Regions from separate parts of the Nocardiopsis nanhaiensis genome, predicted to be linked through region 3. Evidence: riboswitches for the same ligand, from Rfam matches in the RefSeq annotation. Region 3 holds a riboswitch; each other region holds the start of a gene.

Region 1 (7,321 bases), on a different contig from region 3:
GAAGTGCTTGTAGAGCGCCCCGGACCCGGGGGTCAGCCCGCAGGCGACCTGGATGTCGGCGACGCTCGTGGCCTTGTAGCCCTTGGCGGCGAAGAGGCGGGCGGCCTCGGTGATGAACCGATCGCGGCTTGTCGAGGACCGGGGGCTTGTTGACTCCATGGTGAGAGAGTACTCTCTCACCATGGTTACCGCGCAAGCCACCGAGACCGTCCGGTGCGCTCCGGACGATCTCCTGCAGCTGGTCATGGACATAGAGCGCTACCAGCACGTGGACGACAAGATCCGCCCCGTCCACTGGGCCAGGCGCCAGGGCAACGTCACCGAGTTCAAGTGCCGCCCCACGCTCGGCGGCCTTCCCACGCCGACCCCGGTCATCCAGCTCATCGAACTCACGCCGGGTGAACGCGTCGACATCTCGCTCGCACCCGCCCCGCGGAACCGGATCGCGCGGGCGATGGCGGACTTCCACGCGAGCTTCGTCTGCCGTGAGGTCCCCGGCGGCACCGAGGTCACCCGGACACTGGACTTCACCTTCCCGGCGGCAGTCCGCTGGTTCTACGAACCCCTTCTGCGCAGTCGGCTGCAGAGGGAGGTCGCCGGGGAGCTCTCCCGGGCCAAACGCCACCTGGAGGAGGGGAACGTACGGGAGCCTTGAGCGACCGAGCCGCGGCGCTCGTCATCGCGGCGGTCGACGCGGCCAGCGATCGCTGGTGTCCGTACTGGCGGCCACGGGGGCGGAAGCGTGCGGCCCGCACATGGGTCGGGCCGGTGAGCTGGCGATGATCACCTTCCGGCGTGTCAGAGGGTTGACCTCGTTTGGGAGATCCAATAGGTTCACTCAGAGAACAAATGTTCGCATTCCGCACGAATTGGGTTATGCGCAACCGGACACGGTGGCACCGTGCCCGCACCGAGTGGCTCGGCACCCTGACCCCCGACGGTGACCGTGCCAGAGGGCGCGAACGTGTCGGCTGGCCGCGGCCCCCGTTGACAGAAAGCCGAGCCCCACATGGCACCCAAGACCACACCGCCATTCCGCGCAGACCACGTCGGCAGCCTGCTGCGGCCCGAACGGCTACTCAAGGCGCGCACCGAGCACGCCGCGGGCAACATCGACGACGCGGAGCTCCGGGCCGTCGAGGACGACTCCATCCGCGACGTCGTGCGCATGCAGGAAGAGGTCGGGCTCCAGTCGGCCACCGATGGGGAGCACCGCCGCGGGTCCTGGCACATGGACTTCATCTACCAGCTCGGCGGGATCTCCAAGGTCAAGGACGAACTCAAGGTCACCTTCCACAACGAGAAGGAGGACATCGAGTTCACCCCCTCCGGGCTGCGGGTCACCGAACGCATCCGGTCCGAGCACACCATCTTCGGGGACGCCTTCGCCTTCCTGCGGGAGACCGTCACGCGCAACACCCCGAAGCTGACCATCCCCTCGCCGAGCATGGTCCACTACCGGGGCGGCTCGGCCGCCATCGACCCCGGGGTCTACCCCGACCAGGAACAGTTCTGGGCGGACCTGTCGGCGGCCTACGCCGATCAGGTGCGCGCCCTCGGTGAGTTGGGCTGCACCTACCTGCAGCTGGACGACACCAGCCTCGCCTACCTCAACGACCCCTCACAGCGCAGCATGATCGACGAGCGCGGCGACAACGGCGACCAGCTGCACACCCGCTACATCCGCCAGTTCAACGCCGCACTGGCCAACCGGCCGACCGGCATGAACGTCACCACCCACATGTGCCGCGGCAACTTCCGCTCGTCGTGGGTGGCCAGCGGCGGCTACGACCACGTGGCCGAGGAGCTCTTCAACGAGCTGGACGTGGACGGCTTCTTCCTGGAGTTCGACGACGAGCGCTCCGGCGGATTCGAACCCCTGCGCTTCGTCCCCGAAGGCAAGTACGTGGTCCTGGGCCTGGTCACCACCAAGAAGGGCGAGCTGGAGAGCAAGGACGGGCTCAAGCGCCGCATCGAGGAGGCCGCCCGCCACGTGCCGCTGGAGCAGCTGTGCCTGTCGCCCCAGTGCGGCTTCTCCTCGACCTTCGAGGGCAACGACCTGACCTACGACGAGCAGGTGGCCAAGCTGCGCCTGATCGTGGAGACCGCCGAAGAGGTCTGGGGCTAGTCGACAGCCGCCCTCCCACGGGATGAGGCCGTGTGCGTGAGGAGTAGCCCGGGACAGCACCCATGGGCTACCTTGAGCGGGAGTGACACGGGGTGCCCGGAACCGAATTCCCGGGCTGAGATGACACCCGTCGAACCTGATCCAGGTAACGCTGGCGAAGGGATGTCCGCACACGGCCGGTGGCATCGGTGGCCGAGGGGATCGCCTTCGCCCATGTCAGAAAGGCCACCGATGAGCTCCTCCCGTACCGCGCTCCCCATCGACCAGCAGACCGTCGTCGTCACCGGCGGGGCCCGGGGTCTCGGCTCCCACCTCTCTCAGGCCTTCCTGGGCCAAGGCGCCCGCGTGGTGGTCAACTACCTCCACAGCGCCGACGCCGCCGAAGAACTCGCCGCCGCCCACCCCGACCGCGCCCTGGCCGTGCAGGCCGACGTCCGCGACCCCGGACAGGTCACCGCGATGGTCCAAGCCGCCCAGGACCACTTCGGCACCCCGGTCACCACAGTCGTCAACAACGCGCTCGCCGACTTCACCTTCAACGGCGACGCCCGGCCCCACGCCGACACCCTCACTCCCGAACACCTCGACCAGCAGTTCAGCGGAACCGTCCACGGTGCCCTGAACACCGTCCGGGCCGCCCTCGCCTCCATGCGCGGCCAGGAGTTCGGCCGGGTGATCAACGTGGGCACCAACCTGTTCCAGCACCCGGTCGTCCCCTACCACGACTACACCGCGGCCAAGGCGGCCCTGCTGTCGCTGACCCGCACGCTCGCCCACGACCTGGGCCCCGACGGCATCACCGTCAACATGGTCTCCGGCGGCCTGCTGCGCACCACCGACGCCAGCTCCGCCACCCCCGACGAGGTGTTCGACATGATCGCCTCCACCACCCCGCTGCGCCGGGTCACCACCCCGGCCGAGTTCGCCGACGCGGCCCTGTACTTCGCCTCCCCATGGGCGCGCGCGGTCACCGGCCAGAACCTCGTCGTCGACGGCGGGCTGGTGATGAACTGATGGACGCCCCCACCGACCGCCAGATGCACATCAACCTGTTCATCTTCGGCTGCGGCCACCACAAGGCCGCCTGGCGCCACTCCGACTCGCCCGCCGAACGGGTCGGCGACATCACCTACTTCGAGGAACTGGCCCGCACCGCCGAACGCGGGCGCCTGGACGCGGTGTTCTTCGCCGACGGCCACGCCGCGGGCAACGTCGCCGGCGGCCCGTGGTGGTTCCTCGAGCCCCTGACCGCCCTGTCGGCCATGAGCCGGGCCACCAGCCGCATCGGGCTGGTCAGCACCGTGTCCAGCACGTTCTACACCCCCTTCCACGCCGCACGCCTGCTGGCCTCCCTGGACCACATCAGCGGGGGACGGATCGGCTGGAACGTGGTGACGTCCATGTTCGACACCGAGGCCCGCAACCACGGGTACGAGCAGATGCCCGCGCACCAGGAGCGCTACGAGCGCGCCGAGGAGTTCGTGCAGGCGGTACTGGGGCTGTGGGACTCCTGGAGCGACAAGGCCATCCACTACGACCGGGGCGGCGTCTTCGCCGACCCGGACCTGGTGCGCCCCATCAACCACCAGGGCCAGCACTTCCAGGTCGACGGTCCGCTGAACGTGCCGCGCCCGGTCCAGGGCAACCCGGTGCTGTTCCAAGCGGGCTCGTCGGAGCAGGGCCGCACGCTGGCGTCCCGCCGCGCGGAGGCCATCTACTCCGTGGCCTACGACCTGCCCAGCGCCCAGGCCTACTACAGCGACGTCAAAGCCCGGATCCGCCGGGCCGGCCGCGACCCCCGGTCCGTCGGGATCATGCCCGGGCTGGTCACCTACGTCGGCTCCACCGAGCAGGAGGCCAGAGCCAAGCAGCGCGAACTCGATGAACTGCTGCCGACCGAGGAGTCGCTGCAGCAACTGGGCCTGTTCACCGAACAGGACTGCGGCGACTGGGAGCTGGACGCCCCCGTTCCCGACCTGCCGCCACTGGAGGAGTTCACCGGCCCCAAGGGCCGCTACGAGACCATCCTGCGCATCATCAGCTCCGAGCAGCCCACGGTACGGCAGCTGCTCGGGCGGCTGGCCGCCGGCGGCGGACACTGCACCATGGTCGGAACCCCCGAGCAGATCGCCGACCGGATGACCGAGTGGTACGAGAACGGCGGCGCTGACGGGTTCAACCTCATGCCGCCGTCCCTGCCGGGCGGGATCGAGGACTTCGTGGACCACGTGGTGCCCGTCCTGCAGAAGCGCGGGCTGTTCCGGAGGGACTACGAGTCCGACACGCTCCGGGGCCATTTGGGCCTGGATCGACCGCCGTCACCGCACTGAGTCGGGGGACGCACTGAGTCATGGGAGGTCCGCACCGGGTACGGGCGGGCCTCCCACCGCTCTCGCGATCGCGGTACCCAGCGCCGGGCCTCCCACCGCCTGGGACCGGGCGCGGTCGGCAGTACGCCGCCCCCGCGCTCCCAAAGCCCGACGGCTCACATGATCGCGGCAGGGAATTCAGGTGAGGTCCACACTCACCATCGCCTTGTCTGGCACAGATGTGTGAACCGGTCTGCCTCGGAGATGGCCCTCGAGCTTCTGGAACTGGGATTCCCAGTAGCCGGGACTGGTCAGATACAGCCGTCGGGCCTGCGGCACGATGGCGGGAATCACGACCTGGGTCACTTCTTCATCGGTGCCCATGCGGCCCCGGCCCTGCTTCTCCGTGTCCAGCCGCAGCAGGTAGAGGTGGCCCAGGTCGTCCTCCAGCCTCGAGAAACCCTCCCAGTGCAGACAGGAGACCTGCCCCTCCGTTTTATGGGGTCGGGGCAGCTTGATCCTCGACGTGATCAGGGTGGTCTGGGAACCGTGCGCGATGCCGCGCACCGAGATGGGAAATCTCGACTCACCACTCACCGCCCGGGGGCGAAGCTTCTCTCGGGCCGTGTGCACCGGGGCCGGAAACTCGGCGTTCAGAGCGGCCACCAGCTCCGCCAGTACTGCGCCGACCGCCTCCTCCGGGCGGTGGCGCGCCACCCAGGAGAAGAGGTCTTGCGTGATTCGATGCTCGATCAACGCGCCCAGGGTCCGGTATCGGCCGTACCTACACAGGGCCGCTGCCCTTTCCACCAGGCTCTCGTCCTGGAAGAGAGCAGCCAGGTGGTCGCTGAGCTCTTCCTCGTCACCGAACCCTAGTTGGGGGTGCCAACCGATGTGCGCGGCGCGCTGCGCGAAGAGCACTCCGGGATCGTTCACGGTTCCCGGGGCATCGCTCTGCCAGGGGTGGTAAGTGAGCGGGTGACACAACTCGGCCCATTCGTACTCCAACGCGGTTCGGGCACAGGAGTCCCCGAGCTCGTGGACCAGCCAACAAGTCGGCTTCGCGTGATCCGGCCGTCGTCGTAGAGCGGACAGGGCTGACCGCAGGACCGGCTCTTTGAGTGAGGGTGGGGCGAACGCGTCGGGCAGGCGGCTGAGCGCCCTGATCGTTTCGTTGGACTTGTCCTCGAAGACGTTGGATGCCATGCCGATCTCCTCACCGCCTGCCCTCTTCTGAACCTCAGGAATTCACGTCAGCTTGAGAGTTTCTCGCCCCTCGATGGCGGAACCAGGGAAGAGAATTTCAGACGCCAAGCTTGCCCAGAGCCCCAGGGCACGGCAAAGTCAGGTCGTTAGGGGGGCTGAGCTGGCGGTTCTCGTCACGGAGCTTGCGACGGTTCGCCTCGGTGATGTTGTCTAACCCGGCCGCCCAGATCAGCCCGATCGCGGTGTTACGCAAGGTGGCCAAGACTGGGGAGCGTTGCCCGTGCGGCCTTGGGAGAGGCACGCGGCCCCGACAGGACGCAGTAGGACGGTCCCACCGCCGTAGCGCTTCTCGGGACCGGGCGACTACGGAGGGGAGCACCTTTCCTACTGCATAGCGTCGGGGTGCTCTTTGTCGATGAAGGAGAGCTCCGCACTCAAACCCCGCCCTCGGTGGTCTGCTTGACCAGCTCCAGATCGGCCGGCCGCGGACGTCGGAACCTGCCGCCCTGGGCCGTGTACTCGTCGCCGTGGTCCTTCAAGTACTTGGCGAACAGCGGGCACACGGGGACCACGGTGAGGTTCCGGCGAACGCTGTCGGCCAGCGCCTCACGCAGCAGGAGCCCGCCCAGGCCCCGCCCGCCGAACTCCGAATCAACCTCGGTGTGGAAGAAGACGCGCTCGCCGTCAGTCTCCGGGGGATCGACGAAGTCCGCGCGGCCGGCGAGGGTGCCGTCGTCCAGACTCACGGTGTAGGCGCTGATGGTGCGCGTCTCGTCAAGTTCGACGTGGACGACGGCACCGGTCTTGTCGGTCTGCGGCTCGGTCATGGCAACGACCTCTCTGTGCGGCGGTACTCGGCTCGGTCGGCGGCGGACACAGTGGTGCCCGGCCCGGGGGAGTGCCCGTCCGGACGCTCCTGCGGCTGTCAGTCCTGGAAGCGCGCGTGGGGCGGCGGGTTCTTCCGCGGCCGCATTCTCACCTGCGGCAGCTCCGGGGCGGGGATCCTCCCCATCCCGTCCCTGTTCCTACCCGGGCCGCCGTGTCCCACGTACCCCTCGACGTGGCCGAACCGGTCGCCGTGGTTCTGCCACTCCTCCCGGTACTGCCGGATCTCCTCCGTCGAGCGGCCCAGGAAGTTCCACCACATGACGACCTCCTCGCCGAAGGGGGCACCGCCCAGGAACACGAGCCGGGCCGGTCCGTCGCCGCCGTTGGCGATACGCAGCGACCGGGTTCCGACCCCGGTGTAACCCACGGCGTCCTCGGGCACGTGCACGCCCTCGAGGGTGACGGCCTCGCCCGTGTCCACCAGGAGGCCGTGCTCGAACCCGGGCTCGACCGCGAGGTCCAGGGCCGCGCCGGGATCGAGCCTGATCTCGGCGCCCACCAGCGGCGTGTACATGCTGACCGGCGCCTCCGACCCCAGCAGCGAACCGAGGAACACCAAAGCGGAACCCCCGTCGAACCCGACCGGTTCGGGGACGAAGTGCTCGAAGTCGCGGCCCGGCCTGTGGCGTGCCTCCTCCGGGAGGGCGATCCAGAGCTGCACGCCATGGAGCCGGCCGGTGTCCGGTGTGGAGGTCTCCGAGTGGCAGATGCCCGCCCCCGCCGTCATCAGGTTCATCTCCCCGGGAAGTACGTGGGCACTGTGGCCTCCGGAGTCGATGTGGGCGACGGT
Region 2 (7,321 bases), on a different contig from region 3:
ATTTGTTGGTCGACTCGTCTTGATGTCGAGAAAAAGGATGGTCGTTTTCGTCTGATGTGCGAGTGATCGCGCCACATGGTCGATCTGAGGGCTTTGCCGGGGATTGAGGAAGCTTTTCGGTGACACGCCCGTTATGGCGGACTTCCCTTTGCGCGGCCCTTGGGAAGGTGGTCGACGCAGTGTCCGTCCTGCCTGGCAGGCGGGCAGCACACGGCCGTAGGGGGGCGACGTGACGGAGTCGAACCAGGGTGGTCTGTTCACTGGGAGGGCACAGGAACTCCTCAGGAGTGACCTGCTGAAGGGGCGGGGCGGTACGCTCCTGCGCCTGTCGGGGTTGAGCGTGCTCGCCGGGCTCCTGACAGCCGCCCTGATCATGCCGTGGGCGGGCGGGCTCGGGGTGGTCTCCAGGGACGCGGCCGCCGGGTTCATGGACCTGCCCGGCGACCTCGACGTCCCCCACCCCTCGTCCCGGATCCTCCTCACCGACGACGCCGGAGAGCCCTTCGGCGAGGTCGCCGAACGGGAACGCGAGGTGGTCGGGCTCGACGACATCAGCCCGTGGGTGACCTCGGCCCTGATGGCGATCGAGGACGACCGCTTCTACGAGCACAGCGGCCTGGACCTGCGCGGTGTGACCCGCGCCGCGCTGCGCACTGCCCAGGGCGACCTGCAGGGCGGCTCGACCATCACCCAGCAGTACGTGAAGAACCTCCTCATCGAGAGCGCTGAGAACGAAGAGGAGCTGGAGGAGGCCAGTTCGCGGACCCTGAGCCGCAAGCTCGTCGAGCTGCGCTACGCCATCGACGTCGAGGAGCGCCTCACCAAGGACGAGATCCTGGAGGGCTACCTGAACCTCTCCTACTTCGGTTCGGGCGCGCACGGCATCGAGGTCGCCGCCAAACGGTACTTCTCCGTGTCCGCGGCCGACCTGGACCCCGGGCAGGCCGCCCTGCTGGCCGGCCTGGTACGCGGCCCCTCCTTCTACGACCCGCTCAACAACCCGGAGGAGGCGGTGGAACGCCGTGACCTGGTGCTGGACCGGATGGTCGCGACCGAGATGCTCGACGCTGACGAGGCCGCCGAGTACCAGGACGAGGGCCTGGGTATCGACGCCACCCCGCGCGGGGGCAGCTGCGCCGAGAGCGACTACCCGTTCTTCTGCGACTACGTCATGCACTGGCTGCGGAGCTCGGACCTGCTCGGCGACACCGCCTCCGAGCGCGACCAGCGCATCTCCCAGGGCGGCTTCACCGTCCAGACCACGCTCGACACCGACGCGCAGGACTCCGCGCAGGACGCCATCGACAACCGGGTCCCCTACGAGGACTCCACCAAGTTCGCCGCGCAGGCGCTGGTCGAACCGGGCACCGGCCGCGTACGCGGCTTGGCGCAGAACCTGCGCCACGGTTTCGACGACGAGCAGGTCGGCAGCACCTCGATCAACCTCGCCGTCGACCAGGACGACGGCGGCTCCACCGGCTTCCAGGCGGGCTCGACCTTCAAGACGTACACGCTGGCCGCCGCCCTGGACCAGGGCCTGGGGTACGGCACCAGCTTCGACTCGCCGAAGAGCCTGTCGGTCAGCGGCATGTCCAACTGCGAGGGCGGCACGATGTCCTCGTGGAGTGTGCGCAACGCCGGTGAGAGCGACGAGGGCAGCCACAACATGATCAGCGCCACCAAGGGTTCGGTGAACACCTACTTCGCCCAGCTCCAGCGGCGCGTGGGCCTGTGCGCCACCGCGGAGATGGCCGAGAAGGCCGGTGTGTACCGGGCCGACGGCGAGGAGCTCGGGGTGTGGAGTTCCTTCACCCTCGGCGACCAGGAGGTGTCGCCGCTCAACGTGGCCGCCTCCCACGCCACCTTCGCCGCCCGGGGTGTGTACTGCGTGCCCCGCCCGGTGCGCGCCGTGAGCGAGGACGGAACCGATGAGCGAGTCAGCACCGAGTCCGAGTGCGAGCAGACAGTGGAGGAGAGCGCCGCGGACGGCGTCAACCACCTGCTGCAGCAGACCTTCGACGGCGGTACGGCCAACGGCCTGGGCCTCAGCCGTCCGGTCGCCGGAAAGACCGGGACCACCGACAACGCCGCCTACGCCTGGTTCGTCGGGTACACGCCCAACCTCTCTTCCGCGGTGGCCGTCGGCGACGTGCGCGGCGGCGAACAGAACCCGCTCCAGGGCGTGACCATCGGCGGCAGCTACTACGGGATCGTGTACGGCGGCACACTGCCCGGCCAGATCTGGCAGGAGACCATGCGCGGCGCCACCGCTCCGCTGCCGTCGGAGGGCTTCGCGGGTTCGCCGGGGGCCTTCGGCGACCCGGACGCCGAGCCGCCCAAGTCCGACGACGATGACGGCGATGACGACGACTCGGACTCCGACGCCTGAGGCGGGGCTTTCGGGCGTCTTTCTGGGGCCTCCGGGCGTTCCGGCGAAGAGCCGAAAGGGGATCTGTGGGGTGGAAACACCCCACAGATCCCCTTGTTGGCGCATAATAGAGAGATACCGACAGGGGAGCGCGAGAGCGCTGAGAGTGCGGCACCCCGCCGCAGACCCTTACACACCTGATCTGGGTCATGCCAGCGAAGGAAGTCATAGGAACCCGTCACCGTGCACGTGCCCTCACATGCGCCCGTTGACGCTCCTAGCTGCATGGGCCCTCGTCACCCCCGACGAAGGGACATTACCGACATGAGTACAGGCAACAACCCCGGCGCCGGACCCGGCACCGGCGCTACGAGCGGATCCGAGCCAACCGGGTTCATCCAGGAGGTGCGCGCCAAGTTCCGGAGCTGGCGCACCGTCGACATCGTTGTGGCCGCCGTGATCGGTGTCGCTATCGGCGTCGTCTTCTGGCTGTGGAACCTCGTCTGGTCGGTCACGTACCCGCTGTTCGTGGCCTTCCCGCCCGGCCATGCCGTCATCTACGGCATGTGGCTGATCTCCGGCGTGCTCGGAGGCCTGATCATCCGTAAGCCCGGTGCGGCTCTGCTCACCTCGATCGCTGCTGCCTCCGTGTCGGCGATCCTGGGCACGCAGTGGGGGATGCAGGTCATCCTGGCCGGCACCATGCAGGGCCTCCTGGCCGAGCTGGTCTTCCTCGCCTTCGCCTACAAGCGCTGGACCATGGGCGCGGCCGTGCTCGCGGCCGCTGTGTCCGCGCTCTCCCCAGCCGTACGCAACAACATCGTTACCAACGTCACCTGGCCGCTCCACTACCAGTTGATCTTCGGAGTGATCGTGGTGATCAGCGCCGGCCTGATCGCCGGAGTGGGCGCGCGAGTGCTCACCACCGCGCTCGCCAAGTCCGGCGCGCTCGCCCCCTTCCCGTCAGCCAAGGGCTGACCGATGGCCGAATCAAGCGCACACGGAGCACGCGTCGAGCTCTCCGGCTGGGGGTGGAAGCACTCGGGCCGGGACACCTACGCGCTGCGTGGGGTGGACCTGACCATCGAGCCCGGCCAGCGCGTGCTGCTGCTCGGCGCCTCCGGTGCGGGCAAGTCCACCCTTCTGCACTCCTTGGCCGGGCTCACCGGTGAAGACGGCGCCATCAGCGGCGATCACGAAGGTTCGCTGCTTGTGGACGGTTGCCCCGCACACCGGGGGCGGGGCGGGGTCGGGCTGGTCAGTCAGGACCCCGATACCCAACTGGTGATGGCCCGCGCCGGGGACGACGTGGCGTTCGGGCTGGAGAACCTGGGCGTCGCCCCGGAGCAGATCTGGCCCCGCGTGGAGCGGTCCCTGTCCGAGGTGGGCTTCCCCTATGGCCTCCGCCACTCCACCGGTGCGTTGTCCGGCGGAGAGAAACAGCGGTTGGTCATCGCGGGGGCGTTGGCCATGCGTCCGCGTCTGCTGCTGCTGGACGAGCCCACCGCCAACCTCGACCCCGCCGGCGCCGAGCTCGTTCGAGTCCTGCTGTCCCAGCTACTGGCCGAGACCGAGGCGACCCTCGTGCTGGTCGAGCACCGGGTCGCCGACGTCGTGGACCTGGTGGACCGGGTCGTGGTGGTGGAACCGGGCGGAGGGGTGATCGCTGACGGGGCACCGCGCACCGTGTTCGCCGAGCACGGTCGCTCCCTGGCCGACCAAGGTGTGTGGATCCCGGGGAACGAGCCCGCACCCGAACTCTCACCCGCGCCTGGCGGGGCGCCCGTGGCCGAGACCGTGGACGTCGTGGCCCGCACACCCTTCCAAGTGGGTGTGCGGGCCACGCCCCGACGCACCGTGCTCAAGGAGGTGAACGTCGCCCTGGCGGCGGGTACCGCCACCGCCCTGACCGGACCCAACGGCGCGGGCAAGTCCACGCTCCTGACGATGCTGGCCGGTCTGGTCAAACCCCATCAGGGCCAGGTGTTGCCGCGCGGGCGTTTGGCGGACGCGGATCGGCGTCCGCTCGTTCGCTGGCCGGCGAGGAGGCTCGCCCGGCACGTGGGTACGGTCTTCCAGCACTCCGAGGACCAGTTCGTCACCACCACCGTCCAAGAGGAACTCCGCTTCGCCCCCCTGCGCGCCGGGATGGGCGAGGCCGAGACGGACCGCTGGGTGGGCGAGCTGATGGAACGCTTGCGACTGACCAAGCTCGCCGGAGTGCACCCGTACACGCTCTCCGGTGGCGAGAAACGGCGCCTGTCCGTGGCGACGGCGCTCAGCTCCGGCCCCGCGCACGCACCCGACATGCTGGTTCTGGACGAACCGACCTTCGGCCAGGACACCCGGACCTGGACGGAGCTGGTGGAGTTGCTGGGGGCCTTGCGGACCGAAGGCCGGGCCGTGGTCATGGCCACGCACGACGGGCTGCTCCAACGCCATCTGACCGACGCGCGCGTGCGCGTGGCCGACGGTCGAGCTCGGCAGGAGCCAGACCCTCCGGCGACCGTCACCGCCGCCCCCTCGCTCAACGGACCGGACCGGGAGGCGGGCACATGACCGCTCAGAACACCGAGCAGAAGACCGCGGGGACTGAGGGCGGGGACACCCTGACCCTGGACGTGCCCGAAGGCGGTGGCGCCCGCTACTGGCTCATGGGTCGGAACCCGGCCGCCAAACTGCTGGCCGCGATGTTGATCGGGCTCGGGCTGGTCCCGGCCGTGGACGGGGTCACGGGCGGCGTGGTCCTGCTCGCCGTCCTGTTGATCGTGCCGTTCAGCGGCGTCGATCGGCGCACCCTACTCGTCCTGTGCGGTCCCTTCCTCCTGATGGGGCTCACCACCGGGTCGGTCAACTACCTGTACGGGGAACACGGTCTGGAGGGTGCGGCGGGTGCGGCAGTGCGCCTGCTCGCCATCGCCCTGCCCGGGCTGCTCGCCGCGATCACCAGCGACCCCACAGACATGGCCGACAGCCTGGTGCAGAAGCTCAGGGTGCCCGAGCGCCCCGCCATGGGGGTACTCGCGGCGCTGCGGCTCATCCCGCTGCTCGCCGACCAGTGGCGGACCATCACGCTGGCCCGCCGGGCCCGGGGCCTGGAGGCCGGGCGGAACCCGGTGCGGATCGTCACGCTGTTCTTCGGAAGACTGTTCGCTCTGCTGGTGCGCTCCATCCGGACCGGAACACTGCTGGCCACGGCGATGGACGCGCGCGCCTTCGGCACCGGAAGGCGCAGCCACGCCCGGCACAGTCGCTGGCGCACGGCCGACACACTCCTGCTTGCGGGCGCCGCCGCACTGCTGGTGACCGCCTACACCGTCTCTGCGCAGCTGGGGACCCTGGTGCTGCTGTTCGGCTGACCCGGGTGATAGGTAACGGGGGACACTGATGTCGAAGCGAAGAGGGTGTACAACGTGGGCGAGTTCGTGCGTGTCGAGGCCGACCCGGAGAACCCGGCGGTGGCCGTCATCCGGCTGGACCGTCCCAAGGCGCTGAACGCGCTGAACGGCCAGGTCACCAAGGAGATCGCGGAGGCGGCGGCCACCGTGTCGGCGGACTCCGCCGTGCGCGCCGTCGTTCTCTACGGCGGTGAACGGGCGTTCGTGGCCGGGGCCGACATCAAGGAGATGGCCGACCTCACCCACGCCCAGATGCTGGAGTACTCGCGGGCGCTCCAGAACGCGCTGACCGCGGTCGCCCGTATCCCCAAGCCCGTCGTGGCGGCGATCAGCGGCTTCGCGCTGGGTGGCGGCTGCGAGCTGGCGCTGTGCGCGGACTTCCGGGTCGTGGGCACCAAGGCCAAGATCGGCCAGCCCGAGATCCAGCTGGGCGTCATCCCCGGCGCGGGCGGTACCCAGCGCCTGCCGCGCCTGGTGGGCCCGGCCAAGGCCAAGGACCTGGTCTTCAGCGGCCGCCACGTGCGCTCTGACGAGGCCAAGGAGATCGGTCTCGCCGACAGGGTCGTGGCCGACGAAGAGGTCTACTCGGCCGCCGTCGCCCTGGTCGCCAAGTACGTGGACGGCCCGGCCGTCGCGCTGGGCGCCGCGAAGGAGGCGATCGACAGGGGTCTGGAGACCGACCTGGACACCGGCCTGGAGATCGAGCGCCTCCAGTTCTCCGGCCTCTTCGCCACCGAGGACCAGAAGACCGGCATGCGCAGCTTCATCGAGCAGGGGCCCGGCAAAGCCGCCTTCAACGGCCGCTGAGGGGGCTGTGCGAACAGTTCGGGGCGGGTAGTGTCGAAGCGTTCGCCTCGGCACGCCGCCCCGCTCTTCCCCTTCACTTTGTGTTTCCGCGCCGTCACCTGGATTTTTTGTCGAGTCAAGCGGTGATGCGGGACGCAGGGAAGACGTCCGGATTCGGCCAATGAGGGGGGCTGGCGGGGAACCGCTCACGCGGATTTTCCGTCATACTCGTCAATGGTCGTCCCAGGACGGACGGTCCGTCCGGAGCCCCCGGTGGTGCGCGCCGCCCCCACACTCTCCGGCGGAATCCAAGAGACCACACGGGCCCCTCAAGGGGCCGTACAAGCCAATGTTGACCCATCCCCCCGGCCGATAAACTGGACGCGGCGGTATGCGGTCTTTTGAGGGGATGAGTTCTCGATGGCAATGTCGGCAGGTTTCCCCACGGGTGAGGAGCTGCCGGAGCGCATCGGCCACTACGTGATCCGTCGTCGCATCGGTGCGGGCGGGATGGGCGTGGTGTACCAGGCCGAGGACCCCCGGACTGAGCGGTTCGTCGCGGTGAAGGTTCTCAAGCCCGAGGTCGCCGGCGACCACATCGCGCGCGCCCGGCTCGCCCGCGAGGTCGAGACGATGCGCCGTGTGCAGAGTCCCAACGTGGCCGAGGTCATCGACGCGGACACCCAGGCCGAACTGCCCTGGGTGGTCACCGAGTACATCCCCGGGCCCACTCTGGACGCGACCGTCACCGACCACGGCCCCCTGCGCG
Region 3 (7,321 bases):
CGAGGACCGCCGCTACGCGGCGCTGTCCGCCCGGGACCCCCTGGCCCTTCCTTGGATCCGCGCCCACCTGGACCGGCTCACCGAGGTACTCGGAGCCCTGTTGTCCGAGGCGCCCAGCAAGGTCGTCTCCGGCCCCAAGGCGGTCGTGCAGCCGGTGCACTGACACCGGTGGCCGGACCGGCCCCACAACCGTGCCCGCCGCGCAAAGGGGGCGAGGCGGGCACAGTCAACGGGACCCTCCCTATCTCTCCCAGGGAGGGTCCCGTTATGCGTGTGCCGTACCCGCTCCAGGGATCGCGTCGGCCCCAGCGCCCGTGTCCGCTCCGGAGTCCGTGCCCGCCCCAGAGTTCGCTCCAGCGCGCGTGCCCGCCCCGGAGCGCGCGTTCGAGGCCAGCTCACGGCTGGGCGTGATGACCGCCCGGTAGTGCTCCACCAGCTCCGCGTTGACCGACTCCCACGTCCGGTGCGCCACCGAAGGCCGGGCCCCGGCCGCCATCCGTGCCCGCACCCCGCGGTTGTGCGCCAACCGCCCCACGGCCACTCGCAGCTCCCGGACCGAGTCCGGCGCGTACAGGAGCCCGTTGCGCTCCGGAGCCACCAGGTCCACGGGCCCGCCCGCGGCGGGCGCCACCACCGGAACCCCTGAGGCCAGAGCCTCCTGGACCGTCTGGCAGAAGGTCTCGTCCGCCCCCGTGTGCACGAACACGTCCAGGGCCGCGTACAGCCGCGACAGGTCCGCGCCGGTGCGCTGTCCGGTGAAGACGGCGCCCGGCAGGAGCCGCCTCAGCCGGGCGCGTTCGGGTCCGTCCCCGACCACCACCAGCCGCAGACCCGGGATCCTGGCCAGGTGCGCCAGCAGATCCACCCGCTTCTCCCGGGACAACCGGCCCACGTATCCCACCAGCGCCTCCCCGTTAGGGGCCAGCCGACGGCGCAGCTCCTCGGAGCGGTGCTCGGGGGAGAAGCGTGCCGTGTCCACCCCGCGCCGCCAGAGGTCGATCCGGGGGAAGCCCCGGTCCGACAGGGCGGCCAAGGTGGCGGAGGAGGGCGCCAGGGTGCGGTCCACCGCGGCGTGGGTCCGGCGCAGCAGCGTCCAGAGGGCCTCGGATCCGGGCATGCGGTAGCGCTCGGCGAATCCGGGGAGGTCGGTCTGGAACACCGCCAGGGTCGGCAGGGCCCACCTGCGGGCGACGTCCACAGCCGCCGCGCCGAACAGTGCCGGGGAGGCCAGGTGGAGGACGTCGGGCGCGAAGGCGCGCAGGGCCGCCGTCATCGCCCGGCGGTAGGGCAGGCCGACCGGGAAGTCCCGGTAGACGGGCAGGGGGAGGGCGGGCATCCGCAGGACGGGGAAGCCCGCGTACGAGGTGGGACCGCGGCCGGGGGCCAGCAGCACGGCTTCGTGGCCTTCGGCCGCGAGGTGCTCGGCGACCCGGCACACGGAGTTGGTGACCCCGTTGACCTGTGGAAGGAAGGACTCGGTCACGATCGCCACGCGCAGGGGTGGTCGCCGGTCGCGGGACGGGGGTGCGGGGGACATACGGGGAGCTCCCAACGCCGTGGTCTTGCCGTCTACGACGCTAGGCGTGCCGGGTGAACACGGCCCGGGGCGCACGGGAACCGCGGCCGAAGTCGGAACGTGGGAGTGTCGAGTAGATGGTGACGGTGTCTGTACGGTCAACTGACCACCGTGTGACCCACTGGTGGCTACCATCGCCAAAAATAGTTCTATGATTACGATAAGGAGTCATGCGGTGACGCTCGTGGAATGGGCAGAACTGGTGCGAACCGAGCTCGACCTCGCTGAAACCGACCCCCTCCAGAAGGGGGACGTCGACCGCATACTCGACTTGGCCCGTGATGCCGCTCACTCTGTGGCGCGCCCGGCCGCGCCGCTCACGACCTACCTGCTCGGGGTGGCTGTGGGGCAGGGCGCGGACCCGGAAACAGCGGCTGCGGTGCTCAGCCGGCTCTCGTTGGCACAGGTCGAGGAAGAGGGGGACTGAGCCAGCCCCGGCCAGGCCGGGCAGGCCGCCAGCACGCCGCAACACGCATGTGGATTCCACGTGATTCGTTCGTTACGCGCTGGTGCCATTCTTTGCCGATATCGCGCGGCGCTCACCAGTGCCAACACGATTCCGAGGGTGCTGGTTCCCCCGTTTGTCCTCCGGCTCCCCCGACCCCACACACTCACCGAAAGGGAGATCCCCCGTGGACCAACTCCTTGAGATGGCGGCGATCGTCAGCGACATCCTGTGGGGGCCCTACGTCCTCATTCCGTTGTTGTTCATTGTCGGTCTCTACCTCACCATTCGTCTGCGTCTGCTCCAGCTGCTCAGGCTGCCGCACGCGCTCTGGTTGGCACTGATCCGCAGGAAGGAGGACCCGTCGGTCCAGGGCGACATCTCGCACTACCAAGCGCTGAGCACCGCTCTGGCGGCCACAGTCGGTGTCGGCAACATCGCCGGTGCCGCCCTCGCCATCGGGGTCGGCGGACCGGGTGCGCTCTTCTGGATGTGGGTCGTCGGATTCCTCGGCATGGCAACCAAGTACGGTGAAGCCCTCCTGGGGGTGAAGTTCCGTCGGACTGACGCCAAGGGCGAGCAGAGCGGCGGACCGATGTACTACCTCAAGAACGGTCTGCCCGGTGGCTTCGGCACCACACTCGGTATCGCCTTCGCGGTGTTCGGCGCCATCGCCGCCTTCGGTATCGGCAACGGAACCCAGGCCAACACCGTCACCCAACAGGTCACGAGCCTCGTCGAGATCGAGCCGTGGATGGTCGGTCTGATCCTGATGGCGCTCGCCGGCGCTGTCATCCTCGGCGGCATCAAGAGCATCGGCCGAGTCGCCTCGGCGCTCGTCCCGATCATGATCATCGCCTACGTCGGCATCTGCCTCATCGTGCTGGCCGCCAACTGGGCCTCGCTCCTGCCCGCCCTCCAGCTCGTCGTGACCAGCGCCTTCGACCTCACCGCGCCGGCGGGCGGCGTCGCCGGAGCGGGCTTCCTGCTCGCCATCCAGCAGGGCTTCGCCCGCGGTATCTTCTCCAACGAGTCCGGCCTGGGCACCGGGGGTATCGCCGCCGCTGCCGCAAAGACCAAGCAGCCGGTCCGTCAGGCCATGGTCTCGATGACCCAGACCTTCATCGACACCATCATCGTGGTCACCATGACCTGCCTGGTCATCATCACCACCGGAGTCTGGGACGTCGAGGACCCGGAGGACGGGTCGCTGCTGACCAGCCAGGCGCTGTCGGAGGGGCTCGGCACGATCAGTCCGGCGCTCGCGGTGGGCGGTGTCTACGTCGTCGCTGCCGCGGTCACGGTCTTCGCGTTCACCACCCTGCTCGGATGGGCCTACTACGGAGAACGGTGCGTGGAGTTCCTGGGCGGTCGCGTCATGGTGTTCCCCTACCGCCTGGTGTTCATCGCGGTCATCTTCGTCGGCTCCGTCGCCGCCCTCGACGACGTGTGGTTGTTCAGCGACATCGCCAACGCCCTCATGGCGCTGCCGAACCTCATCGGGCTGCTCCTCCTGTCCCCGTTGATCGTGTCGGAGACCAGGAAGTTCTTCGACCACCCGGACTGGCGGAACCCCGATGCCGTCATGGAGGACGTCCGCGGGTAACCCGGACCGAGGGACGCATGACGAGGGGGCCGACCGTGGTCGGCCCCCTTCCTATGCTCAGGTGCCGGCTACCACCAGAGGTGGCTGTGCCGGCTACCACCAGAGGTGGAAATGGTGCACGGGGCCCTGGCCGCCGCCGGCGTCGACTTCCTCGGCCCGGCGCAGGGCCTCGGTCAGGTAGGCCTTGGCGTCGGCGACCGCTGCCCGTGTGTCCGGGGACTGCGGGATCAGGGCGGCGATCGAGGAGGACAGGGTGCAGCCGGTGCCGTGGGTGTTGCGGGTGTCCACACGGGCGGCGCGGAACTCCACCGGCTCAGACACCCCGTCGACCAGCAGGTCCACGCTCTCCGCGCCCGGCAGGTGACCGCCCTTGAGCAGGACTCGGCGCGGGCCCAGTTCGAGCAGGCGCTCGGCCTGGTCGCGCATCTGCTTCAGGCTGGAGGCCTCGGCTTCGCCAAGCAGATCGGCGGCCTCGGGCAGGTTCGGGGTGATCAGGTCGGCGCGCGGCAGCAGCTCGGTGCGCAGCGCTTCGGTCGCGGAACTCTCCAGTAGCCGGTCACCGCTCTTGGCCACCATCACCGGGTCCACGACCACGTTGGGCAGCCGGTAGCGGTCCACCGCGGCCGCGACCGCCTCGGTGACTTCCGAGGTACCCAGCATGCCCACCTTGACCGCGTGCACGGTCGCGTCGGTGAACAGGGTGTCCATCTGGTCGGTGACGAAGGACGCGGGGACACCGTGCACCCCGGTGACCCCGCGCGTGGACTGGGCGGTCAAGGCCGTCACCACGCTCATCCCGAAGACCCCGTGGGCGGAGAAGGACTTCAGGTCCGCCTGGATGCCGGCACCCCCGCTGGGGTCGCTTCCGGCGATGGACACGGCATTGAAAGCGCTCATGATCTGGCGTTCCTTCGCTAGTGCGAACTAGGGCAGGTTCGACGGGTGTGCTCTCAGCCGGGAGAACTCTCTCCGGCACCCCGCGCCGCCGGGACCCCGAGGCCCCGGCATCCGTATGCGTCTGTGGCGGTACCGACTCTAGTGGACCGTCAAGTCGCCGCGCTCCTCGAGGGCCTCCTGCTGGGCGTGCTTGCGGCGCTCCCAGACGATCATGCCGACGACGACAACGAAGCCGCCCGCCGCGAAGGCGACCGTGACCGGGACGTCGGTCATCGGCTGGATGCTGCGCTGGTCGTCCTGCCACGGCCACAGGGCGCGCAGGGAACCCGCCATGAGCCCGGTCAGCACCACGAGGGTGATGTGGTGGTGGTTCTCCAGCAGGAACTGGAGGAGTTTCACGAACAGGGCCAGTCCCGTGATCATGCCGAGGACGAACACGGTGATGTACGGGATGTCGACGTTGCGCAGGGCGGCCATGGTGGGCTCGTACAGGCCCAGGGTCAGGAGGATGAACGAACCAGACATACCCGGGAGGACCAGGGCGCAGATGGCCACGGCGGCGGCGAAGAACACGACCACCGGGTGCGTGGGCAGGTTGGCGCCCGGCAGGCCGGTGAGGAAGAAGGCCAGCGCGGCGAACGCCAGGGCGACGAGGTAGTGCCAGGGCTGCCAGCGCTTGCCCGCAGTGGTGTAGGGGATGTACAGGCACGCCAGGACCAGTCCGAAGAAGAGTGCGTAGGCGTACTGGTCGTAGACCTCGACCAGTGGGGCGAGGAAGATCGCGGCCAGGATGAGGGCCACACCCATACCGATCAGGGCGGGCAGGAGAACGGACCAGTCGACCTGGCGGAACTGTTCCCTGGCACGTTCCTTGCCGCGGCCCCGCGGCACGTCGGTGACGTACCGCTTGATGCCGCTGACAGCGTTTCCGGCACCGCCGATCAGCTTGTCGTAGAGGCCGACCATCAGCGCGACCGTGCCGCCGCTGATGCCGGGCAGAGCCTCGGATGTGCCCACGGCCCCGCCGCGCACGAAATTGAAGATGTAGGAGCCTGCTGACTTGGCCATGTTGTCGGGCGCGGGCCCGGGGAGTCCCGGGAGGGGGCGCCGTCCTCCGTCCTGATGGTGCCACCGGTTCCGTACGGGAGACCGGAGAGTCAAAGGGGTGCTGGTCCGCGCAGGTCCGTGCGGGCGACCGCCACCGGCTACCGGGCCCGACGTCCGCGCGTGGGTTTGCCGCCCGGCCGCGCCACGGGGGAGAAGGGGTGATGAGGCCCAGGGCCGGGCAGCGCCAAGTCTATCGTCGCCGGGGAGGAGGAAAGGCGTGTGAGCGCATTCAGGCCGTTGGTTTCGGTTGGGTGCGTTGCGGAATCTCCTGAGTCCGAAAGGTCAGATCGGGGGTGAGCCGACCTCAGGTCGGGAGACGGGCCGGATTCAGCGCGGGAGCGAGTCGAACAGGGGCTGGGACGCGCTCCCGGAACCGTCCTTGGCCACCGACGAGGCCCACCGGTAGTCCTGCTTGCCCACCGCGGTGCGCCGCACCCGGTCCACAAAGTGCACGGTCCGGGGCACCTTGAAGCCGGCCAGCCGGACACGGCAGTGCGCCCGCAGCGCGTCCTCGTCCGGGTGCGCGTCCTGGGCCAGCGACACCAGGGCCGTCACCCGCTGCCCGAGCCTCTCGTCCGGCGCGGGGACCACGATCACGTCCTCCACCCCGGGGTAGGCCTTGAGTACGGCCTCCACCTCTTCGGGGTAGACCTTCTCCCCGGCAGTATTGATGACCACGCTGCCCCGGCCCAGCAGAACGATCGATCCGTCCTCCGCCCGGGTGCCGTAGTCCCCCGACAGCGCCCAGCGCCGACCCTCCCCGTCCGTGGGGAAGGTGCGCGCGGTCGTGATCGGGTCGTTGTAGTAGCCCAGCGGGATCCGCCCGGTCCGGGCGATGCGCCCGACCTCGACCGAGCCCGGGGGCAGCGGGCGCAGCGCGTCGTCGAGCACGGAGATGCTGCCGCCCATGGTGAAGCTCTGCCGGTCGGCGGAGACCGCGACGGTGACCTCTTCGTCGGGCACGGTCGCCGAACCGCACACACCGGTCTCCGAACCCCCGTAGGAGTCGGCGAGCGTGATGTCCTCGCGCCACGCACGCCACAGCCCGCGCACCGCGGGGGTCAGGGGGGTGCCTCCCGACCGCACCGAGGTGAGGTCGGGACACAGCGACGGCTCGGTGAGCAGGTGCCGGGCCAGCGGGCGGGCCATCGCGTCGCCCACCAGCTGGAGGGCGTGCACGCCTTCGCGGTGCGCCAGCTCCAGTACCCGGCCCGGTTGGAAGCTGCGGTCGGTGGACAGCACCACGCGCTTGCCGCACAGCAGCATGCTCAGCGCGTTCCACTGCCCGGCGGCGTGCATCAGCGGCCCGAGCACCAGCATCCGCTGCGGGAAGCAGGCGGTCGCGCGGTCCGCCACCTCGCGGAGGCTGCCGGCACGGGGGGCGCCCGGGGCGCGCCGCTCCACGGCGGCGCGGAAGATGTCGGCCTGGCGCCACAGCACACCCTTGGGATAGCCGGTGGTGCCGCCGGTGTAGAGGAGGTAGTGGTCCTCGCCGCTGGTCTCGGGCAGTGCGACATCGGAGCCGTCGGCGTCCTGTGCCGCCAGCGCTGCCTCGTAGTCCGTACCCGCCAGGGACGCGTCGCGCTCCGAACCGTCTTCGAGCAGCAGCACGTGCCGCAGCCGGGGCAGGTCCGTGCGGACCCCGGACACCGTCGCGGCCAGGGAGTCCTCGGCGATCAGGGCCACCGAG
Region 4 (7,321 bases), on a different contig from region 3:
GCGTCGCGGACCGACTCGCCCACCACGTCGGGGATCTCGACCTCGGGCGGCCCGGTGGACACGGTCAGGGTGACCGTGGACTCGGAGCCAACGTTGGTGCCGGTATCGGGGTTCTGGTCGATGACCGTGCCCTCGTCGATGGTCTCGCTCTCCTCCTCGACGATCTCGGTCTCCAGGCCCAGCTCCTCGAGGGCGTCCTCGGCGTCTTCCTGCTCCTGGCCGACCAGGCTCGGGACGGGGATGCCGAGGCTGACGGTGAGGACCACCGGCTGCTCGCGGTCGGCCTCCGCTCCCGCTTCGGGTTCGGTCTCCAGGACCTCACCGGGGTCGTTTTCGGGAGCGTCGACCTCTTCCTGGACGATGTCCTCGGCCTCGAATCCGAGGTCCTCCAACTCCTTGAGCGCGTTGGCGTAGTCCTCGCCGACCAGTTCGGGCATGTCCACCGACTGCGGTCCCTTGGACAGGAACACGGTCACCGGGTCACCCGGTGAGAGGCGCTCCCCGATCTCGGGTTCGGTCTCGGCAGCCTCGCCCGGTGCGGCCTCGTCGCTGTAGACCGTGTCGTCGGACTGCTCGACGACGAGCCCGGCCGAGCGGATCATCTCGCTGGCCGTGTCGGGGTCGGTGCCCACGACATCGGGTACGGGCTCGAACCTGCCGATGAGGAACCACCAGCTCGTGACGCCCACGACCAGGGCCAGGACGACGGCACCGATCACCGTCAGGCGGTTGCGGGCGAACCACGAACCGCCCTCGTCCGGGCCGTCGTCGTAGTCGTCCCCGTCCAGGTCGGCGCCGCTCATGTCGACGACCATGGTGGCGTTCTCGGTCCCGAGCCCGGCGCCGCCGGCGATCAACTGGGGCGCGGTCATGGTGGCTGCGGCACTGCCCTGCGGCGCGACCGGAGCCAGGGGCCCCTTGGCGGCCGCGGCGTCGTCGGGAAGGGTCCGCAGGACCTCCAGCACTTTCGCCAGGTACTGCCCGGCGTTGCCCGTCCGGTACCGGGGATCGCGCTCGGTGGCCTTGGTCACCAGGGCGTCCACGGCGGGCGGCAGGTTGGGCAGGAAGTGCGAGGGGCGGGGAACGTCCTCGTTCACGTGCTGGTAGGCGATCGCGATGGGCGTCTCGCCGGTGTGCGGCTGGCCTCCGGTGAGCAGCTCGTAGAGCATGATGCCCGCGGCGTACACGTCGCTGCGCGCGTCGGCCACGCCCTTCTCGATCTGCTCCGGCGCCAGGTAAGCGGCGGTACCCATGAGTGTGCCGGTGCGGGTCAGGCCCTGGTTGGACTGCTCCACCGCGCGGGCCAGCCCGAAGTCGGCCACCTTCACCCGGCCGTCCTTGGTGATGAGGACGTTCTCGGGCTTGACGTCGCGGTGCACCATGCCCGCCTGGTGGGCGGCGCCCAGCGCGGCCAGGACCGGGGCCATCGCCTGCAGGGCGTCCTTCGGACCCAGCCGACCCTTCTCCTGGAGCAGGTCGCGCAGGGTCTGGCCCGGGACGTACTCCATGGCCAGGAACACGTGTCCCGCGTCCTCGCCCTGGTCGAAGACCTGCACCACGTTGGGGTGGGAGAGCTTGGCGACCGAGTGCGCCTCGTTGATGAAGCGCTGCACGAAGGAGGGGTCCTGTGCAAGGGAGGGGTGCATGACCTTCAGGGCCAGCCGTCGGTCCAGCCGTAGGTCGTGGGCGACGTAGACCGTAGCCATACCGCCACCGGCGATCCTTGACTCGACGAAGTAGCGACGGTCCAGCGTCGCGCCTACAAGCGGGTCGGAAGTGGTCATGTCCACGGCGGAGTAGTGTCCTTGCTGCGGGGAGCGCGGGCATTCGCGGCCGGTGGCGCGTACCCGACACAGGGTGTCGAACCGACACAATAGCGGAAGCCGGTGTCGGGTCTCGCCCCGCGGTTCACGGTCGCGGCGTCCCCGCGTCCAACGGCGTGGCGGCCGGTGTGGAGTCGGTGTGGGACGTTCGCGCCTGGGCGGTCAGTCCGTGAGGTGCCGTCCGGCGGCACGCACACCCCTCCCACGGTAGGGGACAGCGGCAAACCTGGCAGTGACGCCGCGCTCACCCGCGCTTTACCGAAGGCGCCTCCTGAAGGCCGCCGGTGGCGGTGGGCGCGGGCACTGCTGTTCGGCCGCGGTCAGACCACGTCAGGGCTGGATGCTTGGGCATGTCGGCGGACCGGGATGCGTCCGGCCAGCCGCGCTCCGCGCCCGGCCCGGACGGCGTCGCGCATCGCCGAGGCCATGAGGACCGGCTTCTGCGCGCGGGTCACGGCGGTGGCCAACAACACGGCGTCGCAGCCCAGCTCCATCGCCAGTGCGGCGTCGCTGGCGGTACCGATCCCGGCGTCCACGATGACCGGGACGTTCGCCTGCTCGACGATCAGCTCGAGGTTGTGCGGGTTGCGGATGCCCAGCCCCGAGCCGATCGGCGCGGCCAGCGGCATGACGGCCGCGCAGCCCAGCTGCTCCAGGCGGCGCGCCAGTACCGGGTCGTCGTTGGTGTACGGCAGGACGGTGAAACCGTCGTCCACGAGGGCCTCGGCGGCGTCCAGGAGCTCCACCGGGTCGGGGAGGAGGGTGTGCTCGTCGGCGATCACCTCCAGCTTGACCCAGTCCGTTTCCAGGGCCTCGCGGCCGAGTTTGGCGGTGCGTACCGCGTCGGCGGCGGTGAAGCACCCTGCGGTGTTGGGCAGGGGGCGGATCTTGTTCCGCTCCAGGATGTCCCAGACCGACCCTTGGGTTCCGGGGCTGACCCGGCGCATCGCCACGGTGGTGAGCTCGGTGCCGGAGGTCTGCAGGGCCTCCTCCAGGACCTCGAGTGAGGGTGCTCCGCCGGTTCCGGTGATGAGGCGGGAGTCGAATGTGACACCCGCGATCTCGAAGGGGTCGTCGAGCGTGTGTGTAAGGGGCGTCTCGGGCATGGTTCAGCCTCCCTGTACTGCGGTGAGAACGTCCACGCGGTCACCCGGGGCCAGGGTGGTGTCGGACCACGCGGTGCGGCGCACCACCTCGTCGTTGACGGCTACGGCGATCCCGCCCTGGATCTGCCCGTCCCGGGTCGATGCCACATCGCGTACGACCGCTTCCACGGTGGTGGCCGCGGTCTGGCGCGCCTCGCCGTTGATGATCAGTTCCACTGCTTCTCCCACGTCTTGTTCCAGTGTTCTCTCAGGTCGTCTGCGCACCGCCGCCGGCCAGTTCCCGGTCGGCGGCGAACCGGCGCGCGTGGTCGGGCAGCGAGCCGGTAGTGAGTGCATCGGCCATGACCGCGCCGGTCTCTGGGGCCAGGAGCACCCCGTGCCGGAAGTGCCCGGCGGCCAGGTGCAGGCCCGGGACCAGGGTGGGCCCCAGGAGGGGTTCGTTGTCCGGTGATCCGGGCCGCAGCCCCACACAGGTCTCGGTGACCTCGAGCTCGGTCACCCCGGGTACGAGCTCGCGCGCGTCCCGGAGGACCTGCCACAGCCCGCCCATGGTGAGAGCGGTGTCGTGGCCCAGCTCCTCCTGGGTCGCGCCGACGATCACTTCGCCGTCGGCCCGGGGGACGAGGTAGACCGGGAAACCGCGGACCAGGCCGCGCACGGTGCGACTGACCAGGGGCGGTTCCCCCGAGGGGGTTCGGGCGCGCAGCAGTTGTCCCTTGACCGGGCGCAACGGGGGCACTACCGGCTCGGGAACCTTGATCCGGTCGCCCCAACAGCCCGCGGCAAGGACGACCTGCCCAGCGGCGACCAGGGAGTCGTCCGCCAGGCGCACGCCCAGGCGGGCGCCGTCGGGGCCGGGGGAGGTGACCTCCTCGGCCCGTCCCGCGATCTCGCGCACACCGGCGCGCTCACCGGCCCGTGCGAGGGCCAAGAGCAGTCGGCGCGGATCCACGGAGTGGTCGTCGGGGGCCAGCACCCCTCCGCGTACGCCGGGGGCGAGCATGGGTTCCAGGCGGCGGCACTCCCGACTGGTCAGGCGTTCGGCGGCCACGCCCAGGCGCTGCTGCAGCGCGTGCAGTTCGGTGAGGACGGCCAGGTCGTCGCGGTCGAAGGCGACCAGGAGCGTTCCGGTGGTCTGGAGGCCGACGTCCACGCCGCTGGCGTCCTCCAGCTCCTTGACGAAGTCGGGGTAGCGGCGGGCGGAGCGCACCCCGAACTCCATCAGGGGTTCCTCGCCGAACACCGCCTCGGTGGCGGGGGTGAGCATGCCGGCCGCGACGGTCGAAGCCGCGCGGGCGGTCGAGGGTTCGTTGACCGGGTCGGGTTCGATCAGGGTGACGGGCAGCCCTCGTTGGGCGGCCCGCCAGGCGGTGACCCGGCCGATGATGCCGCCGCCGACCACGGTCACGGTCTCACGTGTACCGGTATTGGTAGGACGAATCTTTGCGTGCTGGGGAACATCGAAGGTGCGCACGGCGCCGTGTTCCACTCCCTTCGCCGGCATGATCCGGATCAGGTTCGTGCGGTCGGAGGCGGCCAGCCTCCCTCTCAGCCGGGTCCACCCGGCTCCCGCGGGACGTGTCTGCTCTCCTTCCATATTAGGGCAGGGTGTCCAGACCCGGTGTGGCGGGGATCTCGGTGCGCCGAGTACCAGGTGCCGCCGGACGACCACCGGCGCTCGGCGGATGTGGCAGATTGGTGGGGTGACACAAAGCGACCCTGAACTCGACGAACTCGTCGGCGACTGGCTGACCCTGCGCGAGGCGGCCAAGCCGCTGGGCGTGAGCCCCAACCGGATCAAGACACTCATCCGCGAGAAGCGCATGATGGGCGTGGTCCGTGGCGGTGAGCTCTCCATCCCCGCCGCCTTCCTGGACGGTGGGGACCTCGTCAAAGGGCTGTCCGGCACCATCGTGCTGCTCTCCGACGCGGGCTTCTCCACCGAAGAGGCCCTGCGCTGGCTCTTCACCTCGGACGACAGCCTGCCGGGCACGCCCATCCAGGCCATGCGCGAGGACCGCGGCACCGAAGTGCGCCGCCGTGCCCAGAGCCTGGCCTTCTAGAGGACACGGCCTCCTAGAGCACCGTTCACGGGCAGCTTCAGGCGGGGCCGCGCGAGACACCGCCGGGCGGCCCGGAGGGCGCGCCCCTTCGGCCGCCCGGAGCGCCAGGCCCTACAGTGGGGCGGGTGAGGACCAGCCACGGAACCAGCCTGCGCAAGCGCCTGGACGCATCCCTTCTGTACCTGTGCACCGACGCCCGTACGGAGCGCGGCGATCTCGCGGAGTTCGCGGACGCTGCGCTGGCCGGGGGAGTGGACATCATCCAGCTCCGGGACAAGGGCCTGGAAGCGCGCCAGGAGCTGGCCGCCCTCGAGGTCATGCGTGCGGCGTGTGAGCGCCACGGCGCCCTGCTCGCCGTCAACGACCGGGCCGATATCGCCCGTGCGGTGCGCGCCGACGTCCTGCACCTGGGGCAGCGCGACCTCCCGGTGCCCATGGCGCGCGACATCGTCGGCGCCGACCCGGTCATCGGCCGCTCCAACAACGACGTCGACGCCGCCGCGGCCTCCGCGGAGGAAGCCGGGAGCGACTACTTCTGCGTGGGTCCGACCTGGGCCACGCCCACGAAGCCGGGACGCCCGGCCGCCGGCTTGGACCTGGTGCATCGCGCTTCGGCACTGGGTTCTGACCGGCCGTGGTTCGCGATCGGCGGGATCGACCTCGACAACGTGGACCAGGTGCTGAGCGCCGGTGCCACGCGGGTGGTCGTGGTCCGCGCGGTCACCGAGGCGGAGGATCCCCGCGCGGCGGCCACCGCGCTCAAGGCCCGCTTGACCGCCCGCGCCGACAACACCTGAGGGACACACCGACCGCGGCCCCGGAGCCCCGCCAGGGGGTACCGGGGCCGCGTCGTGTCCTTCTGCCCCGCGCCTTTGGCGGTCCGGGCCTCTCCGCTCAGCGCCGCCCAGCGCGCTGGAACAGCCACTGGGTCAGGACGAGCGCGGCCACGGTGAGCCCGGACATCCACAGGACCAAGGCGGTGACCTGGTCGCCGACGGGCGCCCCGGAGGTGAGTTCGCGGAGGGTCTCGATGGCCAGGGAGACCGGTTGGTGCTCGGCGAAGCCTTGGAGGAAGGACGGCAGCCCCTCGATGGGGACGAAGGCCGACGACAGGTAGGGCACGAACAGCGCGACGAAGGCGAACGTCGCCGCGGTGTCGGCCGACCGGGCGGCCAGCCCCCAGGCAGCCGCGACCAGGGTGAGTAGGACGATGTAGGCGCTCACCAGCGCCAGCACCCACAGCCACCCGGTGGGGGAGGCCTCCGGTCGGAAGCCCAGCGCGACCGCCGCGATCAGGACGAGCAGCGTCGACACCAGGTTGCGCAGGGTTCCGGCCACCACGTGTCCCGTCACCACCGCCGAGGCGCGGATGGGCATCGTCCGCAGCCTTCGGATCACGCCCTTTGAGAGGTCGGAGTGCACCGCCGTCGCGGTCATCGAGGCCCCGAAGCCGGCGCACAGGAGCATCACCCCGGGCGCCACGTAGTCCACGTAGGACGCGTCGCTGGTCAGGCCTTCCACGGCGGAGCCGAAGACGGTCACGAAAAGGAGCATGACGGCGACCGGGGCGACCACGGCGGTCACCATGCTGTCGACGTCCCGCAGGGAATGGGTCAGTCCGCGCTTGGTGAGGACGGCCTCGGCGCGCAGGGGAGCGGTCATGACGGTTGGTCCTTCGCTGTGGGGCGGTCGGTGAGTGCGAGGAACACGTCGTCCAAGGTCGGGGTGTGGACCGTGACCCGGGAGACGGGGACACCCGCGCGGTGGTGGAAGTTCAGGGCGGAGCGCAGGTGCTCGGCGGAGCCGTCGCCCCGCATCCACTCGATACTCCCGTCGGCGAGCGTGAGCTCGACCAGTTCCTGGCCCACGCGGCGCTTGAGCTCGGCCGCCGTGCCTTGGGCGACGATCCCGCCGCCGTCCAGGACTGCGATCCGGTCGGCCAGCACGTCCGCCTCCTCCAAGTACTGCGTGGTGAGGAAGACCGTGGTGCCGTGCTCGGTAAGGCCGGTGATCGTGTGCCACAACGCCTGGCGGCTGCGGGTGTCCATGCCGGTGGTCGGCTCGTCCAGGAACACCACCGGTGGTGAGCCCACCAGGCTCGCGGCCAGGTCCAGCCGCCGACGCATCCCGCCCGAGTACCCGCCGCAACGGCGGTCGGCCGCGTCGGTGAGATCGAAGTGGTCGAGTAGCTCACGGGCGCGCCTGTCGGCGGTGCGGCGATCGGCGCCGAGGAGGCGGGCGACCATCACCAGGTTCTCCCTGCCGGTGAGCGCCTCGTCGACGGAGGCGTACTGGCCGGTGGCGCTGATCGCGCGGCGGACCCGGCGCG

The links. A riboswitch is a leader RNA that binds a small molecule or an ion and turns the genes downstream of it on or off. The one in region 3 is predicted to bind thiamine pyrophosphate.
Region 1: linked by a shared signal. The riboswitch ahead of ACYVD1_RS21010 (3-oxoacyl-ACP reductase) and the one ahead of thiD (bifunctional hydroxymethylpyrimidine kinase/phosphomethylpyrimidine kinase) in region 3 are both predicted to bind thiamine pyrophosphate.
Region 2: linked by a shared signal. The riboswitch ahead of ACYVD1_RS29130 (ECF transporter S component) and the one ahead of thiD (bifunctional hydroxymethylpyrimidine kinase/phosphomethylpyrimidine kinase) in region 3 are both predicted to bind thiamine pyrophosphate.
Region 4: linked by a shared signal. The riboswitch ahead of thiO (glycine oxidase ThiO) and the one ahead of thiD (bifunctional hydroxymethylpyrimidine kinase/phosphomethylpyrimidine kinase) in region 3 are both predicted to bind thiamine pyrophosphate.

The regions. Positions count from the first base shown of each region.
Region 1 is NZ_BAAGZJ010000046.1:5,500-12,820, reverse strand. It holds gene ACYVD1_RS21025 (TetR/AcrR family transcriptional regulator) at 1-159, opposite strand, end outside; gene ACYVD1_RS21020 (SRPBCC family protein) at 182-655, shown strand; gene ACYVD1_RS21015 (5-methyltetrahydropteroyltriglutamate--homocysteine S-methyltransferase) at 1,010-2,128, shown strand; TPP riboswitch at 2,207-2,308, shown strand; gene ACYVD1_RS21010 (3-oxoacyl-ACP reductase) at 2,360-3,142, shown strand; gene ACYVD1_RS21005 (LLM class flavin-dependent oxidoreductase) at 3,142-4,458, shown strand; gene ACYVD1_RS21000 (hypothetical protein) at 4,636-5,643, opposite strand; gene ACYVD1_RS20995 (N-acetyltransferase) at 6,078-6,470, opposite strand; gene ACYVD1_RS20990 (pirin family protein) at 6,569-7,321, opposite strand, start outside.
Region 2 is NZ_BAAGZJ010000089.1:615-7,935, reverse strand. It holds gene ACYVD1_RS29135 (transglycosylase domain-containing protein) at 230-2,389, shown strand; TPP riboswitch at 2,502-2,609, shown strand; gene ACYVD1_RS29130 (ECF transporter S component) at 2,693-3,346, shown strand; gene ACYVD1_RS29125 (ABC transporter ATP-binding protein) at 3,350-4,927, shown strand; gene ACYVD1_RS29120 (energy-coupling factor transporter transmembrane component T family protein) at 4,924-5,727, shown strand; gene ACYVD1_RS29115 (enoyl-CoA hydratase/isomerase family protein) at 5,773-6,573, shown strand; partial or broken gene ACYVD1_RS29110 (serine/threonine-protein kinase) at 6,973-7,321, shown strand, end outside.
Region 3 is NZ_BAAGZJ010000060.1:21,340-28,660, reverse strand. It holds gene ACYVD1_RS24265 (pyridoxal phosphate-dependent aminotransferase) at 1-163, shown strand, start outside; gene ACYVD1_RS24260 (glycosyltransferase family 4 protein) at 266-1,537, opposite strand; gene ACYVD1_RS24255 (DUF6457 domain-containing protein) at 1,752-2,003, shown strand; gene ACYVD1_RS24250 (alanine/glycine:cation symporter family protein) at 2,209-3,627, shown strand; gene thiD (bifunctional hydroxymethylpyrimidine kinase/phosphomethylpyrimidine kinase) at 3,721-4,524, opposite strand; TPP riboswitch at 4,517-4,617, opposite strand; gene ACYVD1_RS24240 (DUF368 domain-containing protein) at 4,663-5,592, opposite strand; gene ACYVD1_RS24235 (acyl-CoA synthetase) at 5,959-7,321, opposite strand, start outside.
Region 4 is NZ_BAAGZJ010000009.1:81,430-88,750, reverse strand. It holds gene pknB (Stk1 family PASTA domain-containing Ser/Thr kinase) at 1-1,790, opposite strand, end outside; gene ACYVD1_RS06460 (thiazole synthase) at 2,144-2,929, opposite strand; gene thiS (sulfur carrier protein ThiS) at 2,933-3,145, opposite strand; gene thiO (glycine oxidase ThiO) at 3,177-4,433, opposite strand; TPP riboswitch at 4,402-4,512, opposite strand; gene ACYVD1_RS06445 (Rv2175c family DNA-binding protein) at 4,615-4,992, shown strand; gene thiE (thiamine phosphate synthase) at 5,118-5,789, shown strand; gene ACYVD1_RS06435 (ABC transporter permease) at 5,887-6,654, opposite strand; gene ACYVD1_RS06430 (ATP-binding cassette domain-containing protein) at 6,651-7,321, opposite strand, start outside.